Linked DNA regions of Limosilactobacillus reuteri. Each later gene encodes a partner of the first gene's protein in a complex. Links are inferred from orthologs where the notes say so. Each region holds a gene or a part of one and is shown on either strand. Other genes may lie near its edges. The genes, in order: holA, holB and dnaX.

Evidence for each region.
Region 2: holA (region 1) and holB share a complex: the UniProt entries of both Bacillus subtilis proteins name them as parts of the DNA clamp loading complex. The link is inferred for Limosilactobacillus reuteri from one-to-one orthologs.
Region 3: holA (region 1) and dnaX share a complex: the UniProt entries of both Bacillus subtilis proteins name them as parts of the DNA clamp loading complex. The link is inferred for Limosilactobacillus reuteri from one-to-one orthologs.

The regions. Positions count from the first base shown.
Region 1 is NZ_CP059275.1:549,875-555,160, reverse strand. What follows is about bases 1,339-4,260. They hold holA (DNA polymerase III subunit delta), read right to left. Parts: upstream 3,355-4,260; coding sequence 2,323-3,354; downstream 1,339-2,322. Other genes in these bases: HHK02_RS03220 (DNA internalization-related competence protein ComEC/Rec2), read right to left, coding at 1,339-2,304. Also shown: HHK02_RS03225 (ComE operon protein 2), read right to left, coding at 1-192; more of HHK02_RS03220, read right to left, coding at 193-1,338; HHK02_RS03200 (helix-turn-helix domain-containing protein), read right to left, coding at 4,277-5,122; HHK02_RS03195 (D-alanine--D-alanine ligase family protein), read right to left, coding at 5,123-5,286. UniProt on the Bacillus subtilis protein: Part of the beta sliding clamp loading complex, which hydrolyzes ATP to load the beta clamp onto primed DNA to form the DNA replication pre-initiation complex.
Region 2 is NZ_CP059275.1:1,063,502-1,068,865, reverse strand. The notes cover bases 1-3,000. They hold holB (DNA polymerase III subunit delta'), read right to left. Parts: upstream 2,008-3,000; coding sequence 994-2,007; downstream 1-993. Other genes in these bases: rsmI (16S rRNA (cytidine(1402)-2'-O)-methyltransferase), read right to left, coding at 2,359-3,000; HHK02_RS06230 (DNA replication initiation control protein YabA), read right to left, coding at 2,008-2,358; HHK02_RS06240 (cyclic-di-AMP receptor), read right to left, coding at 670-993; tmk (dTMP kinase), read right to left, coding at 28-669; HHK02_RS06250 (YaaL family protein), read right to left, coding at 1-27. Also shown: more of rsmI, read right to left, coding at 3,001-3,225; HHK02_RS06220 (acyl-[acyl-carrier-protein] thioesterase), read right to left, coding at 3,226-3,987; HHK02_RS06215 (exopolyphosphatase), read right to left, coding at 3,988-5,364. UniProt on the Bacillus subtilis protein: DNA polymerase III is a complex, multichain enzyme responsible for most of the replicative synthesis in bacteria.
Region 3 is NZ_CP059275.1:1,069,227-1,074,590, reverse strand. The notes cover bases 2,174-5,173. They hold dnaX (DNA polymerase III subunit gamma/tau), read right to left. Parts: upstream 4,592-5,173; coding sequence 2,756-4,591; downstream 2,174-2,755. Other genes in these bases: recR (recombination mediator RecR), read right to left, coding at 4,901-5,173; HHK02_RS06260 (YbaB/EbfC family nucleoid-associated protein), read right to left, coding at 4,592-4,900; tadA (tRNA adenosine(34) deaminase TadA), read right to left, coding at 2,243-2,755; nrdH (glutaredoxin-like protein NrdH), read right to left, coding at 2,174-2,242. Also shown: nrdE (class 1b ribonucleoside-diphosphate reductase subunit alpha), read right to left, coding at 1-2,020; more of nrdH, read right to left, coding at 2,021-2,173; more of recR, read right to left, coding at 5,174-5,364. UniProt on the Bacillus subtilis protein: Part of the beta sliding clamp loading complex, which hydrolyzes ATP to load the beta clamp onto primed DNA to form the DNA replication pre-initiation complex.

The DNA.
Region 1 (5,286 bases):
TCCATCACGTAAATAGCAGCCTTCATCAATACAATGTGCATCGCCAGCAACTGATCCATTGTACCCACCGGCAATTATTCGCTTATCACGAACTAAAACTGCACCTACTGAAAGGCGGTTGCAGGTACTTCGCGACGCCAATAAAGCTGCTTGAATCATAAAATACTGGTCCCAATCAATTCTCGGTTTCATTTAATTGTGTAGATAATTGGGCAATGTCCAACTTGTCTCATCTCCCCTCAATGTTGTTTTTATTTTTCCATTTCGACCATGGTATACATATTGTATCATTCCAAATTGCTGCGTTGATAAGTAATTAATATTTAATCTTTGAAAATTTTTTATTGTTATTTCATCAGGATGGCGATACCTATTAAATCGTCCAGCTGAAATTATCGCATACTTAGGAGCAACTGTCTGCAAAAATAAATAACTACTAGCAGTTTTACTGCCATGATGACCAGCTTTTAAGATATCTGACTTTAGTTGCGGATACTTTTGAATAACTTTTTCTTCATTTTCCTGGTCCAAATCCCCAGTAAAAAGGAATCTTTTCCCACCAAATTTCCCAGCTAACACTAAAGAATCTTCATTTTTCCCTTCACCCGGAACAAAAGGATGTAGAATTTGCAATGGAAATGATGACAACTTAACATTATCAGTCACCGGAATTATCATTGGCGATGACTTTTCAGCAGTCCTTACTTTATTAAGAAGTGCTGGTTGTCTTTCCATCCCCGCTGGGACAATCAGTCTTTTCACTGCTATATTATCCAAAATCGTTGTTAAATAGCCGATATGATCTGCATCATGGTGAGTTAAACAAATATTATCAATTTGCCTGATGCCTTTACTTTTCAAATAATTAATGGTTATTCGTTGGGCATCATCTTGAGAATGCTTTGAAGTCGCCCAATCCGGCTTTTTAAAATTTAATTTGCCTCCTGTATCAATCATTGTTACCCGTCGATTAAAAGGTTCTCTAATAATTATCGAGTCCCCCTGTCCAATATCAACAAAGGTAACTTCGCCATTAAGTGGAAAATGAATTATCCCTCCAGTAATTACATACAATAAGGCTAATATCTTCCATGATTTTAAAGATGTCTCTTGAGAAATAACAAATAAAGATGCCGCAAATAATAGAAGGGCCAAAATTAACGGTGGCTTCCCAAAATGAATCATTCCTGGAAAATCAGATAACCAATTTAAAATATATTGAAAACATTTTAAACCAGCATTAATTAGATACGCGAGTGGTTCAAAAAGCTTAAAACTAAGTGCCCCAACCAAGACCGCTGGAAAAACAACTGTCGAAAATAGCGGAATTATTAAATAACTAACCCCAAAACTCAGAAGATGAACCTCATATACATAACTCAATAACGAAGGCAAACTAATTAAATTCAATAATAAAGACTGCTTAAAACCACGTACTGATTCTGGAAGAACTTGAAGAATAAAAGAAAGCAAATAGCTTAATTGACCGCCTAATGTAAGCAATAGCAACGGATCAATAACTAATCCAATTAATAAGCTCAGTGCCCATCCATCAAGACTGTCCAAATTTAAATATCGATGAAGAAGACCAAGCTCAGCCATAATGGTTGCTCTTATCAAGCTTGTTGCTCCACCACCAACGAGAAGATAAAACGGTAAAATGATAATTAAAAATAAATCAATTGATTCTTTACGCCACCATAAATGAACTAACAGCCGCCGTAATAAATCAGTGAAAAGCACGATATGCATTCCTGAAATGCAAAAAAGATGAAGCAGACCAAGCCTTTTAATACTTACCATTAATTCAGCCGAATCCTCATTACTGCTACCAATTATTAATTGTTGGCAATACGTACTAAGAGGAGGCGGTAAAGTTTCAAAGTAGAGGCCGATTCGCTTTCTTAATGTATGACACCAGCCAACTATTCCTCTTTTTTGCCTAACCATTTGCTCTACCCGGTTAATTTGAACTTGATTACAGATCCGGCGATGGTGATTATAAGTCAAATTATCAAATTGATTTTCATTTGTACGGGGAATAATCGGTTTTAATTGCCCATTAATAAGCCATATCGAGGGTGTTGTAAGCTTATCAATATTTTTTAGCATCTGGGGTGACTTAAACGACATCATTATTGCTTCACGTTGTCCAGTTTGAATGTCGATTGCAGTTCCTGTCATAAAATTTCCATTGAATTTTAATTCATCAGGGTAAACTAATATTTTTTGAGTAACTTCCATTTGCTTATTCGCCGTAATAGTTGTCCAATTTTTTTGTAAACTGTAACATAAAATCGCCATCAATAAACATATCAGCACTCATGCTCCTTTGCTCTGCTGAGAATACTGTAACATAAATAACTGAAACAAAAGTGAAGGATCGCGTTGTGTCGTTTTTAACGATTGTTCAATACGAATTAATCCCAAATAGGCGTTTTCTAACGCCTGCATTGAGAAATCACGCGCAGTTTTTAATCCCAATTTAATCCGATAAGGATGGACATTAAGCTGACTCGCTAGACTCCCTTGCGTAAGGCCGCGTTTACTTAATACTTTTATTTGAATCAACAGCCGAAACTGCCCTACTAGCACTGCATTAATCCTTAACGGCGGTTGCTGGCCCGCTAATAGCTGTTGATAGAGATCTAAGGCCTTTATTTGATTATGCTTAAGAACCGCAGTGACTAAATCAAATACATTTTCATCTAATGATTGCGGAACTAGAGCGGCTACCATGTTTTGATCAATCTTTTTTTCATGGTAAGCCAAAATCTTTAATTTAGTTAAGCTTGCATCCATCATCCCATAATCCGCATTAGTCCGTTGAACCAACTCATCCAAAGCAGCTTCTGATATTTCAAAACCAGCAGTTGATAATTGAGTTCTCACTCTTTGACGAGCTGCTCGTTCATCAAGTGGACTAGCATCAACTAAAACTGCTGTCTTCTTTAATTGCTTTACAATCCCTTTTCGTCCATCAAGCTTTTCATAAGGGGCCGCAAAAACTAAAATTGTAGACGGTTCAGGGTGTTCAAGATACTTTTTTAAGCTATCCAAATCATGTTCAACTTTCGAATGTCTTTTCTCACCAGTTAAGAAGAACGGTTTATTGATAATAACTAATCGTCGTTCACCAAAAAATGGAGTCGCCATCGCATCATCCAAAGCAACTGCCAATGGTGTGGCTTCCATATCATATCGACCAACATTCATAACCTGTTCATTCTCTGGAATAAGGCTTATAAAGGCATCAATTGCCTGCTGTTGAAGGACCTGTTGTTTCCCTAAAATTAAATATACCATTGCTGGGGTTTTAGTTTTTAATTGTGTAGATAATTGGGCAATGTCCAAGAGACTGGGAATTAACTATTAATTCTTGGTTCTCTAACAGTAAAATCCGGACTATGATTTTTGATCGATTCAAAAATCGTAGTCCGGATTTTAAATTATTTATAAAATTAGTCGCCAATCGACTAATTTAGAAAAAAAGTAGTTGCTCATCAGTGACATACTTCATGAATACCTCGTAAGGTGTTTGATAGCCCAATGACTTGCGAGGAATGTTGTTCCGGTAACTCATTATTTGAGCAACCTCTTCATCAGCTAGGTGGCGGAGATCGCGGCCTTTGTGGAGCCCATCGCGCCGCAGAAGGCCGTTGTTGTTCTCGTTTAACCCCCGTTGGTTAGGTGCCCCCACCTCGGCAAAGTAGGTCTGGAGGTCAAATTGGTTGGCAATTACTCGCCAGTCAGCGAACTCCTTCCCATTGTCGAAGGTAATCGACTTGAAGAAGTGGGGTGGAAACTTTGCCAACCATTCCTGTAAGTGCTGGATCACACTGGTGGCCGTCTTACTATGGACGTTAAGCTTAACGTCCATAGTAAGACGGCCACCAGTGTGATCCAGCACTTACAGGAATGGTTGGCAAAGTTTCCACCCCACTTCTTCAAGTCGATTACCTTCGACAATGGGAAGGAGTTCGCTGACTGGCGAGTAATTGCCAACCAATTTGACCTCCAGACCTACTTTGCCGAGGTGGGGGCACCTAACCAACGGGGGTTAAACGAGAACAACAACGGCCTTCTGCGGCGCGATGGGCTCCACAAAGGCCGCGATCTCCGCCACCTAGCTGATGAAGAGGTTGCTCAAATAATGAGTTACCGGAACAACATTCCTCGCAAGTCATTGGGCTATCAAACACCTTACGAGGTATTCATGAAGTATGTCACTGATGAGCAACTACTTTTTTTCTAACTTAAATTGACATTTCGGGACTTAAATTTCTAAATTCTTTAACTCTAATAGAATTGTATCTTCTGCTACTGATCCATTACGAGCAATGCTAAGACTTTCAGCAATCTTTAAAGCCTTTTTAGCTTCTTCCTTGTCGTTCTTTAGGATGTAGCTACGACCTATACAAAGATATAGTTCATCTAATAAGAATAATGAATCATGTTCCCGACAAAGTTCAATTCCCTTATTAGCAACTTCAATAGCGTTATCAGGGTCTTCAAGTTGCAGATATAATTCTGCAATTTGACAATCAATTGATGCCCATTGATAAAGGCTCCCAATCAATTTTTTATTATCAATCAGTTTTACAGACCGGTTAGTTAACCGTGCTGCCCGTTCTTTATCACCACGTTTTAAGTAAGCAAGCGCCATTCCTGCAGTTGTCATAGCTAAATAAATATTAGCACTAGTAGTAGCAAATTGAGTTAAAACAAGTTCAAAATTAAAAATGGCTTCATCAATTTGATTACTTTCAACTTGAACCATTCCTACTAGATAGTAGTAACGTTGTTTATCAAAATCACTTTCTAGATTTTTTACATGAACCTTCTTCAAAAGCGCTGAAGCATCTTCAAAATTGCGTGAAATCAAATTATCAACGATTTGGTTGAATGTTTCATTAATTCCACTAACTTCATTTTCGACAATTCGATCAGAAGAAATATTTAAGCGTTCACATATTGCCGTTAAAATATCCATTTTGGGTAAGCGATTTTGTTTTTCCATTAGGCTGATTGTCGCTTGAGTACAAATCCCTTCAGCTAAAGCCGTTTGGGACAATCCACGCTTGCGACGAATTTGTTTTAATACGTCTCCTCGGAGTCTCATTTAGTCTTCGTTATATTTCTTTTGACCAACACGTTCAGTACCAAGCTTACGGAAGTCGTATTTAATCTTGCTGTTTCGTTCAAATTCTTGTAATCCTAATTGAATTAACCGATCAATCAAGTCAGTATATGAAATACCAGAAACTTCCCACATTTGAGGGTACA
Region 2 (5,364 bases), 510 kb from region 1 along the record:
TTCTTTAGTAGGCCGCTTAAAAAACATTTAAAACAAATCTGAAAAACGGTCATGAATTGTTGCTTTTACATCCTCAATCACTTTTTCCAGTGGCTGACTTGCATCAATTAACTTTATCCGTTCTGGATAATTTTTGTAAAGTTTCAAGTAAGATTGACGAACGGTTTGATGGAAAGCAAGCTTTTCCTTGTCTAATCGATTAATTTGATTAGAACGATGCTCAGCAATCCGTCTTAAGCCAATTTCCGATTCAATATCAAGGTAAATTGTCAACGACGGCATTAACCCATCAATCGCAAACTGATTAATTTGCCAAATCTCTTTTTCACCAAGGCCACGACCAGCTCCCTGATAAGCGATGGAACTATCTACAAATCGATCACACAGAATAACTTTGCCTGCTTTCAACCCCGGAATTATTTCTGAAACAATGTGTTGCCGACGAGCAGCAGCAAAAAGCAATGCTTCTGTCCGCCCATCCATATCGGTATTTTGACCATCAAAGAGTACCTGGCGAATTTGCTCAGAAATCTTATTACCACCCGGTTCACGAGTATACATAACTTTTTCTGTGCCAAGCTGATCTTCCAATTGTTGTTGAATCTGTTGGATTACACTTGTCTTGCCAGCTCCATCTGGTCCCTCAAATGATATAAATTTACCGTCCATTTAAAATTTAATGAAGTCTTCTACTGGTAAGACAAAAACAGTTGCCCCACCAATCTTTACGTTGACAGGAAATGCTGAACCTCCTTCAACATCCATATGCATTTGCGATGTAACGTATTGTTCACGTGACTCAGCATTCTTTTTAATTACTGATAATACTTCTTGAACTCGTTCATCTTCAATTCCAATTAAAAATGTCGCATTTCCTTCACGAAGGAAACCACCAGTTGTTGATAATTGAGTAACGTGAATATCAGCTTTATTAAATGCTTTTCGTAAACGATTGCTATCTTTTGATTGAACAATTGCAATAATCATTTTCATCTAACTAATGCTTAAAACCTGCACAAGCCGAATCGTCAATTGTTCAACAATATTTTGAAAGCTAATATTTTGTTCTAACATGTGACGAGTTTCCAAAGTTAACTGACTAGCCGCTAACAATTGTTGAGGAGAGTATTTTCTAACTACTTCTCCCATTTCTCCTAAAATATTATTAAAGTGAAGGCGGTTGGCAACTGTAATTCCGGAATTTACCATTAGCGTATCACGCCAGATTAAGGTAATTAGGTCCAAAATCACTTGTTGTTTATCCCGGTCGGTAGCTACTTTTTGTAGAATTGTCTGAACATCAACGAAGCCTAACATCCCATTTCGTGTCGTATCTTGATACCACTGAATGACTCCTTTGATCGCACTCTCAAACCAATTATCTTCTTGCCACTGTTCAATCATTGCGACGGAATCTGTAATCCCAACAGCAATCTGTTGCTGAGATGATGGAATATTATGTTCAGTTAAAACTGTTAACAATGCATCTCGTTTTAATGGTGGCAGTTCAATCACCTGTGTTCGTGATCGGATTGTTGGTAAGACAGCACTTTTATTAGTCGTTAGCATAAAAATATAAACGCCAGTCCCCGGTTCTTCAATAAACTTAAGAAGACTATTTGCTGCACCATTTGTCATTTTATCAGCATCTTTAATAATAAAAATTTTCTTATTGCCTTCTACCGCACTCTTAGAAAATTCTGCTTTTAAGTGACGAATCTCATCAACCTTTATTTGGCGACCTTCTGGAGCAGCATAGACAATATCAGGATGGTTCCCAGACAGGATTCGCTGACACTCGGCACAAGTTAAGTCTGGTTTATTGTCTTGGGGATGAAGACAAAATAACCGTAACGATAACCATTGAGCAATTGACATCTTTCCTGAACCGCCTGGCCCAACAAACAGATAGGCATGAGCAAGTTCTTTATTTAATAATATTTTTTGAAAACGAGTAATTATTGCTGGTTGTAATTTTTCTGCACGTGTTTGTCCCTGTTCAGCCAACTATTTTGTCATTCCTTGTTCATGTCCGAATATTGCATCTAAACAAAAAGTACAAGATTCATTAGGCTCAAGACGTTTACCATAATACTCACTGCAAACATGAAAACCCTGTTGGTAAAGCTCTTTTAAATTTTGCCGTGATCCAGATAATTGGTTTTCACTATGATGTGATTGCTTTTCTTTAATCATCTGACGCAAATGCTTATTTTCAATTGAAAGTTCAACATTTTCCTCAGAAATAGCAATAATTTTTGCCTGCAACTGCTCCATTTTATTAACTAAATCCTGGGTCTGGTTCATCACCTGCGCAAATTGTTCATAAAGATTATCTGAACTATATTCTTCACTCATCTACAATTGATGATATTGTTTATATAATTCCTGGCGTTTTATATTATTTTTCTTTGCCACCAGCTTAATCGCAGCATTAGTGGAAAGACCATTTAAGATTTCCTTATCAACCTGTTCTGTTAATGGTAATTCAATATCATTATCTGTCTCCTCTGTCGGGTGTTCATTCCCAGCTACTAGAATAACGAATTCTCCTCGTGGTTGATGATCTTCAAACCAGGCAGTTGTTTCAGCAAGCGTTCCCCGCGTAAACTCTTCATAGCGTTTAGTGAGTTCCCGTGCTAAAACAACTCGCCGTTCATTACCGAAAACTTCCGCCATCGTAGCTAAAGTCTTTTTTAAGCGGTGTGGAGCTTCATAAAAGATCATCGTTTCTTCACGCTCTTTTAATTGCTCCAACGCCGCTACCTGTTGCTGATGCTTACGCCCTAAAAAGCCAAAGAAGTAAAATGGCTGGGGAACTAACCCCGAAGCGATAAGAGCCGTCAATCCTGCATTAGCTCCTGGAAGCGGGATTACTGGCAACCCTTCTCTAACTGCCGCCGCTACCAATTCCTTGCCGGGGTCAGAAATCGAAGGCATCCCTGCATCACTGCATTGGGCAATCGAATAACCAGCTTTTAATTTCTCAATCAATTCCGGAACACGTTGTTCAGTATTATGCTCATGAAAGCTAATTTGACGGGTTAATATATCAAAATGGTTTAATAGTTGCTGAGTATGACGCGTATCTTCAGCAGCAATCAGATCCACTTCTTTTAAGGTTTTAATTGCACGAAAAGTCATATCATCTAAATTTCCAATTGGGGTTGGAACTAAGTATAAACTTCCTGATTGGTGATCATTAAAACTACTAATTTGCTGCATTTAATACCATTCTATCTCAGCAATTGCATCAACTTGCTTATCAACGCCAATCTGGTGGTAAGTTACCGTTCCATCATTTATTTGGAGCTTATTAACTTTGCTTTCCACAATTTCCCCATTGCGTACCTCTTGAAGATACTGCAAATTAAATCTTTTTATCTGATTCTCTCGTAAAAAATCACGGCCAAGAGGATCAAGAAGCCAATCAAAGTAACGCGCATTATTAACATGGTGATTAGCATCAAGGTCAAAATAACGAACTTGATAATTTTTCTTTATTATCGAACCATTTTCATCCAATTTTTGAGGTCGCTTTAGACGAGGAATTCTTTTCGCAACAGGAGCATTAAATGGTTCAATTAAACCTAGTGGAATTGATTGCATTCGCCGTGTCTTTAGATTCATAAACACAAAAATTGACCTAATTCGTGCATATTCAATCTGGTGTTCTTTATCCGTTATCCAAAAATCACGAACAGCAAAAAAGCGGTTATAGGAAACAGCTTTGGTTCCTAAAATAACTGTTTCGCCAAAAGAAGGTTGATTTGCGGAAAGATATCCTTCATAGCCGCTTACTACCCATGTACCGCCAGTAGATTGTATTTCTTCGGTTCCCATTCCTAAAGACATACTATGCTCATCGGATACCATGGAAATCATACTTAATATCATGCTTAGGCTTGGATGACTTGTTTCATCACACTCATAATATGTTAGTAAGTGCGGCATTTCAAATGTTTGTGCTTCTTGCTTTAACTCCATTTAATGATCGCTCCTCTCAGTTAAGACCGGTTCAATTCCGTATACATCCTTAAATAGTTGTGATTTTTTACTAAAAGACCACTTTTCAAGAACAAGGTCATCATTGGCTATTGCTTTAATGATTAAGCGGCTATCTCCTACCAGCTTCAATCTAATACTTGAAATTTTTTGCAGCCGCGAATCATCTAATGCATCCACCAATCGTAAAATAGCAGCTAATTTTGCTACTGGCATCTGGATCTCATCATCGAGATGGCGGTAATGAGCTTGACTAATATCTGGAGACTCTGCACTATGATATCTCGCCACTTCAGCAATAATCCGATTATCTTTATCTGAAAGCCCAATTAGAGGATTAGCCTCCATAATATAAGCAGAGTGGCGGTAGTGTCCCCGTTGATTAATAAAATTACCAATGTCATCAATTCTACTAGCAATTTCTAATAATAATCGCTCATGCTGACCAAGACGATGAATTGGGCGCAATTGATCAAAGAGTTGGAGTGAAAAGCGCGTTACAAAATCCCGATGAGCTGAATCAACACCGTATCGTGAAGAAATATTGTCGGCAGCTGTTCTGATCATTTCATTAATTTGCCGTCTCGTTTTAGGATTATCAACCCCAATTCCATGGGAAATCCCATCCATCGTTGAAATATCAGTTACGTAAAGGCCTGCTGGTTGAATTAAGCGCACTGTTCGCGCCGTTACTAAATAATTTGGTAATAATAATTCAAATTGTTGGTCATCAATCTGAATATTTTTCATTAAGCCATCTTTTACTGGCGATAAAATCTTTTGGTAATCATCATGAAATTTATTTAGGGGAACTTCCGCGATTTGCTGATCATTTGGCAAAAATAATTTATTGAGTGAGAGGGCATTTTGCACCATCATTACTGTATGCTTTTTCTTTGTCAGTTCTGGTGTTAAGTATTCTAATTTACTACTGATATAATCTTGGATAATTTCAGTTGGATTGGTAGCAGTTTTTCGGAGACGCCCCACCAACTGACTGATTTTTGCATTACCAAGATCAATATCCCATGCCCGTTCAAAGCTTCCATGGTGAAAATAAGCTAAGGTAGTCGAGCTAAGACCGATACTTAGAAGATACATATTGTGTTTACTAAGTTTTTCAAAATCTGGTAGCAAGGTTAAAAGGTAACTCATCGACTGTGCCATTAGCTGGTTATTGTTTAACCATTCAATCTGTAATCCTGTCCGAACTTCTAACTGGTCGGCCACATACCTAGTTGCAACTGGGTCAAGGTCTTCTAAATCGCCATAAAATTTAACTGGTGTTGCCTGGTAGTCATTAATAATCTGCTTAAATCCTTCAATATTATTAACAATTGCAGTCATATTTTCCGAATA
Region 3 (5,364 bases), 520 kb from region 1 along the record:
TTTTCCATTCGTAAAGGCCTGCTGGGATTGTTGACCGCATAAAGAGGGTCATTGAAAGAGACTGATCGATGTGCTGTTGTGCAGCGGCGTAAGTGTCAATAACCTTTCGCATGTCCATATCGTAAGCTGAACGATAGTAAGGCATCGTGTCGTTTGAAAGATATGGGGCAGGGTAATAAATTTTACCGATCATCTTTTCTTGACGCTCTTCAACACGATTAATGATTGGATGTAGACTAGCAGTCGAATCGTTAATGTAGGAAGTTGAACCGTTTGGCGCTACAGCAAGACGGTATTGATTGTAAAGACCATCTTGCATTACATTTTCTTTCAACTTCTTCCAATCTTCAATTCCAGGGATAAAAATACCTTCAAAAAGACCTTTAACAACATCTGATTGTGGTCCCCAATCCTTAGTGACATATTTGTTAAAGTAGGAACCATCAGCATATTTACTGTTCTCAAAATCGTGGAAAGTTTCCTGCCGCTCTTTGGCAATTTCATTTGATGCCACTAATGACCAATAATTTAAGAGCATAAAGTAAACACCTGTGAATTCAATCGCAACCGGGCTTCCGTATTGAATATGGTGCTTAGCGAGGTAGCTATGCAATCCCATTGCACCCAAACCAACTGAATGGGCAAGCCGATTTCCGTTTTGAATAGTTGGGACAACATCTAGGTCTTCTACGTCACTGATTCGGGTTAATCCCCGCATCATTGCCTTAATCGATTTACCAAAGTCAGGGCTTTCCATCATATTAGCAATATTGGTTGACCCAAGATTACAACTGATATCAATTCCCATTTCAGAATATGATTGATCATCATTTACTTGCGCTGGTACTTGTACTTGAGCAATCTCTGAACATAAATTACTCATCACAATTTTTCCATTAATCGGATTATCCCGGTTTTCTGTATCAATATTGATAATGTAAGGATAACCTGATTCTTGTTGAAGTTTACTGATTTCGTCCTCCAAGTCCCGGGCATTAACTTTCTTCTTGCGAATATCATCGTTTGCTACTAAATTGTCGTATTCTTTTGTGATATCGACGTAGGAGAATGGCATTCCGTATACTCGTTCAACATCATAGGGACTAAACAAGTACATATCAGCATTTTGCTCTACTAATTCGTAAAACTTATCAGGAACCGTAATTCCGAGAGAGAGGGTCTTTAAGCGAATCTTTTCATCAGCGTTTTCCTTTTTTGCTCCTAAGAATTCAATAATATCAGGATGGAAAACACTAAGGTAAACGACTCCAGCTCCCTGTCGCTGTCCCAGTTGATTGGAATAGGAAAAACTATCTTCTAACAACTTCATTACAGGAACAACTCCACTAGCAGCACCTTGTATTTTCTTGATTGGGGCACCAGCTTCACGAAGGTTGCTTAAATTAATCCCAACACCACCACCAATTTTAGAAAGTTGGAGGGCAGAATTGATTGTTCGACCAATGGTATTCATGTCGTCCGTTGTTTGAATCGCAAAGCAAGAAACAAATTCTCCCCGGCGTTTACGCCCAACGTTAAGGAATGTTGGAGTTGCGGGTTGATAACGTTGATGGATGATTTCATCAGCGAGCTGCATTGCTAACTCTTCATCACCATTAGCGAGGTAAAGAGCATTCATTGCGACTCGATCAATATAGTTTTCAAGGTAGTACTCTTTATCATTTGTTCGTAAGGCATATTGAGCATAAAACTTATAAGCTGCCATAAAAGAATGGAAGTGGAAGTTTTGGGCTTTTAAATAATCGTAAAGCTTTTCAATGAATGCTTCACTATATTTATTCATAAATTCCTCTTCAATATAATCATTTTCTTTTAACCATTGAAAACGTTCTTTTAATGAAGAAAAGCTTTTGGTATTCGGTTCTACATTATTTTTGATAAAGTCTTCTAAGGCCAATTTATCTTTATCTAGTTGAATTTGTCCGTTTTTTGGGATATTTACTTCGTTGTTATAATCGTAATATTTAACTTTGGTCATATCGATATCGGATAACGCCATTTAGGCAAGTTGGTTTAATTGATCAGGACGAAAGCCAGAAAAAGCTTGACCGTTAGGAAGTTTTACAACTGGAGTCGCCATAAAACCTTCAGACTTAAGTTGAGATATGTATTCTGGTTGTTCATCGATGTTGTGTTCAATAAATGAAATTTTGTGTTGCTCAAGGAAACGTTTTGTCATCTTGCATTGGATACAATTATTTTTTGAAAATACAGTTACCATCTAGGGGTTAGCCTTATTTTTTCGTCGAGCCTCTTTCCGGCGGCGACGAATTTTACGGAAAAAGTTTTTTAACATTTGACTACACTCATCCCCTAAAATACCAGAATGGACATTAACTTGATGATTTAAACGGGAATCATTTAGTAAATGGTATAAGCTATCAACCGCCCCGGCTTTCGGATCAGCAGCACCATAATAAACATTTTTTATTCGTGCGTTGATAATGGCACCGCTACACATGATACACGGTTCTAACGTAACATATAAGTCACAGTCCTCTAAACGCCAACTTCCTAAATTCGTGCATGCTTCCATAATCGCAAGCATTTCTGCGTGATAGGTAACATCTTGAAACTTTTCACGCATATTATGACCACGCCCAATTACCTGTCCCTCGTGGACAACAATCGCACCAATTGGTACTTCATCTAAAATTCTGGCTTGTTTTGCTTCTGCAATTGCCATCTTCATAAATTTTTGTTGTTCAGATAATGATGAATTGATTTTTTTCATTTAATTATCTTCTACTTTAACAATATCACTACCAAATAACTTCTGTGCTGTTGCTACTTGGTTATCTTCTTGAGGTGACTTTTCTTCAGTTAGTGTCTCATCTTCTGGTGGTAGCGGTGGTTCCTCCATCGGTGCTGGTGTAGCTGCAGGAGTTTGTCCGCTTTCTTCAGTAGTTTGCGGCTTTTGTTTAATAGGTTGCGACTTTTGCTGATTCTTACCAAAACCATGATCCTTGATAAAGTCTTGCCGAATTTTTGGCCATTTATCCTTAGGTACAAAAACAACTTGCCGTTCATTTCCAGTTAAACGTTGCAGAGCACTTTCCATATTCTCTAACAACGTTGTATCATCAGCTGCTTGTTGGAATAAGAACGGATAATCAAAAGCAACAATTATTCCCACGGCACTAGCGGCAACCGGTTGTGAAACGTGAAGTAAGGACCGTTGCGGCACCGACAATAGATTCAACATATCTCCCCATAGCTCACGAACATTTATTAAATCTTGACGAGTCGCATTTTCTAACACTGGGTAAATCTTATTGAGATTAACCTGCACTTTCTTTTGTTGTACTCGTGGTTGCTCATTTTGTTGCCGAGGTGATGGTCGACTAGCCTTTGCCGGCGCATTCTGCAACTGTTTTACTGTTTGTTGCAATTGCTGTATCTCTTGTTGTAATTTTTCAATCGTCTTAGTAGCTTCAGTATTTGTATCCGAAGAAACCGCTGGTGCCGATTGAATATTCTTTTGTGGTTCGATTTGTGCAAGTTTTATTGTAAGAACTTCCAAATACACATCCGGATGGGTCGTAAAACGCATCTCTTCTTGAATATTATTTAGTTCATCGATCATTTGGTATAAGGTCGCTGAAGAAGCAAGTTGGACTATTTCTTCAAAGTCTTCCTGCTTTAGTCCCGTACTTTCAACACTAATCAAGCTTGGTGATTCTTGGTATAACAGAATATCACGAATAAAGGAAATCAAGTCCTCAATGAACCGCTGACCATCTTTTCCTTCATCCAAAATATCTTTCATGGTGTCAAGAGCAGTCGCCCCTTCATGCTTACTAATCTCCAAAAAGTACTTTTTTAATAATTGTTTAGTAACACTTCCTGTAACTAGTAAAGCATCATCCAACTTTACCTCATTATCACTGAAAGAAAGAACCTGGTCAAGGATACTCAACGCATCCCGCATTCCTCCTTCAGCGGCATTTGCAATTACCCATAATGCTTTTTCATCATAAGTAACTTCCTTTTGATCAAGAATATATTTCATTCGATTAAATGCATCTTCTGCTGAAATTCGTCGAAAATCAAATCGTTGAACCCGCGAAATAATTGTTAAAGGAATTTTATGCGGTTCTGTAGTTGCAAGAATAAAAATCACATTGGCTGGTGGTTCTTCAAGCGTTTTTAGCAGTGCGTTAAAAGCCCCTGTTGAAAGCATGTGAACTTCATCAATTATATAAACTTTGTAGTCCGCTTGGGTAGGAGCATATTTTGCCTTATCCCGAATATCACGAATCTCTTCAACCCCATTATTAGAAGCCGCATCGATTTCAATTACATCATTTAATTGCCCGTTTGTAATTGCTTTACAAATCTCACACTCATTACAAGGTTCGCCATCCTTGGAATGATGACAATTAACCGCTTTAGCAAAAATTTTTGCTGCTGAGGTTTTACCAGTACCACGTGGACCAGCGAACAAGTATGCATGGCTTATCTGGTGAGTGATAATGGCGTTTTTTAGGGTTCTTGTAACAATCTGTTGACCGACAAGATCATCGAATCGCTGTGGTCGCCAGACACGATATAATGCCTGATAACTCATTTACAACCCCATACCTTGCGTATATTTACCAAGCTTTTGTTGAGTAGCATCATTGACTTGTTTCATTCCGTCTTTCACAGCAGCAATTACCAAGTCTTGAAGCATATCAATATCATCTGGATCAACTGCTTCTGGCTTAATCTTTAAGTCAATTAATTGATTATCCCCGCTAAACGTAGCAGTTACCATATCATCCGGTGCTTTTCCAACAAATTCCTGTTTAGCAAGTTCTTCATGTTCAGCCATCATTTTCTTTTGCATTGCCTTAGCCTGCTTCATCATTTGTTGCATATTCATTCCACGCATCATTTACATCTCCGTTCGCCCTTGAACTGCTTTGAATAATGTCATCTCATCAGCATAGTCAATATCTGCGCCAACTGATAACCCATGCGCCAACCGAGTAACCTTAATTCCCGCAGGCTTAATTAGCTTAGCGAGGTACCCAGCCGTTAACTCACCATCTGATGAAGCATTAGTTGCAATAATAATTTCCTTTACTTCATTATCTTTCTTTAACCGTTTAAGTAAACTTGTAATATTAATATCTTCCGGGCCTGTTCCTGCAACTGGGGAAATAACTCCATGAAGGACATGGTATAAACCATGATATTCATGCATCCGTTCCATTGCCATAACGTCTTGTAACTGCTCAACAACTAGAATTTGCGAATGATCACGGGTCTTATCGCGACAAATCGGACAAGGATCATCTTCAGTAATATTGCCACAAATACTACAGTTATGAAGGTCTCTTTTAGCAGATAGGAGAG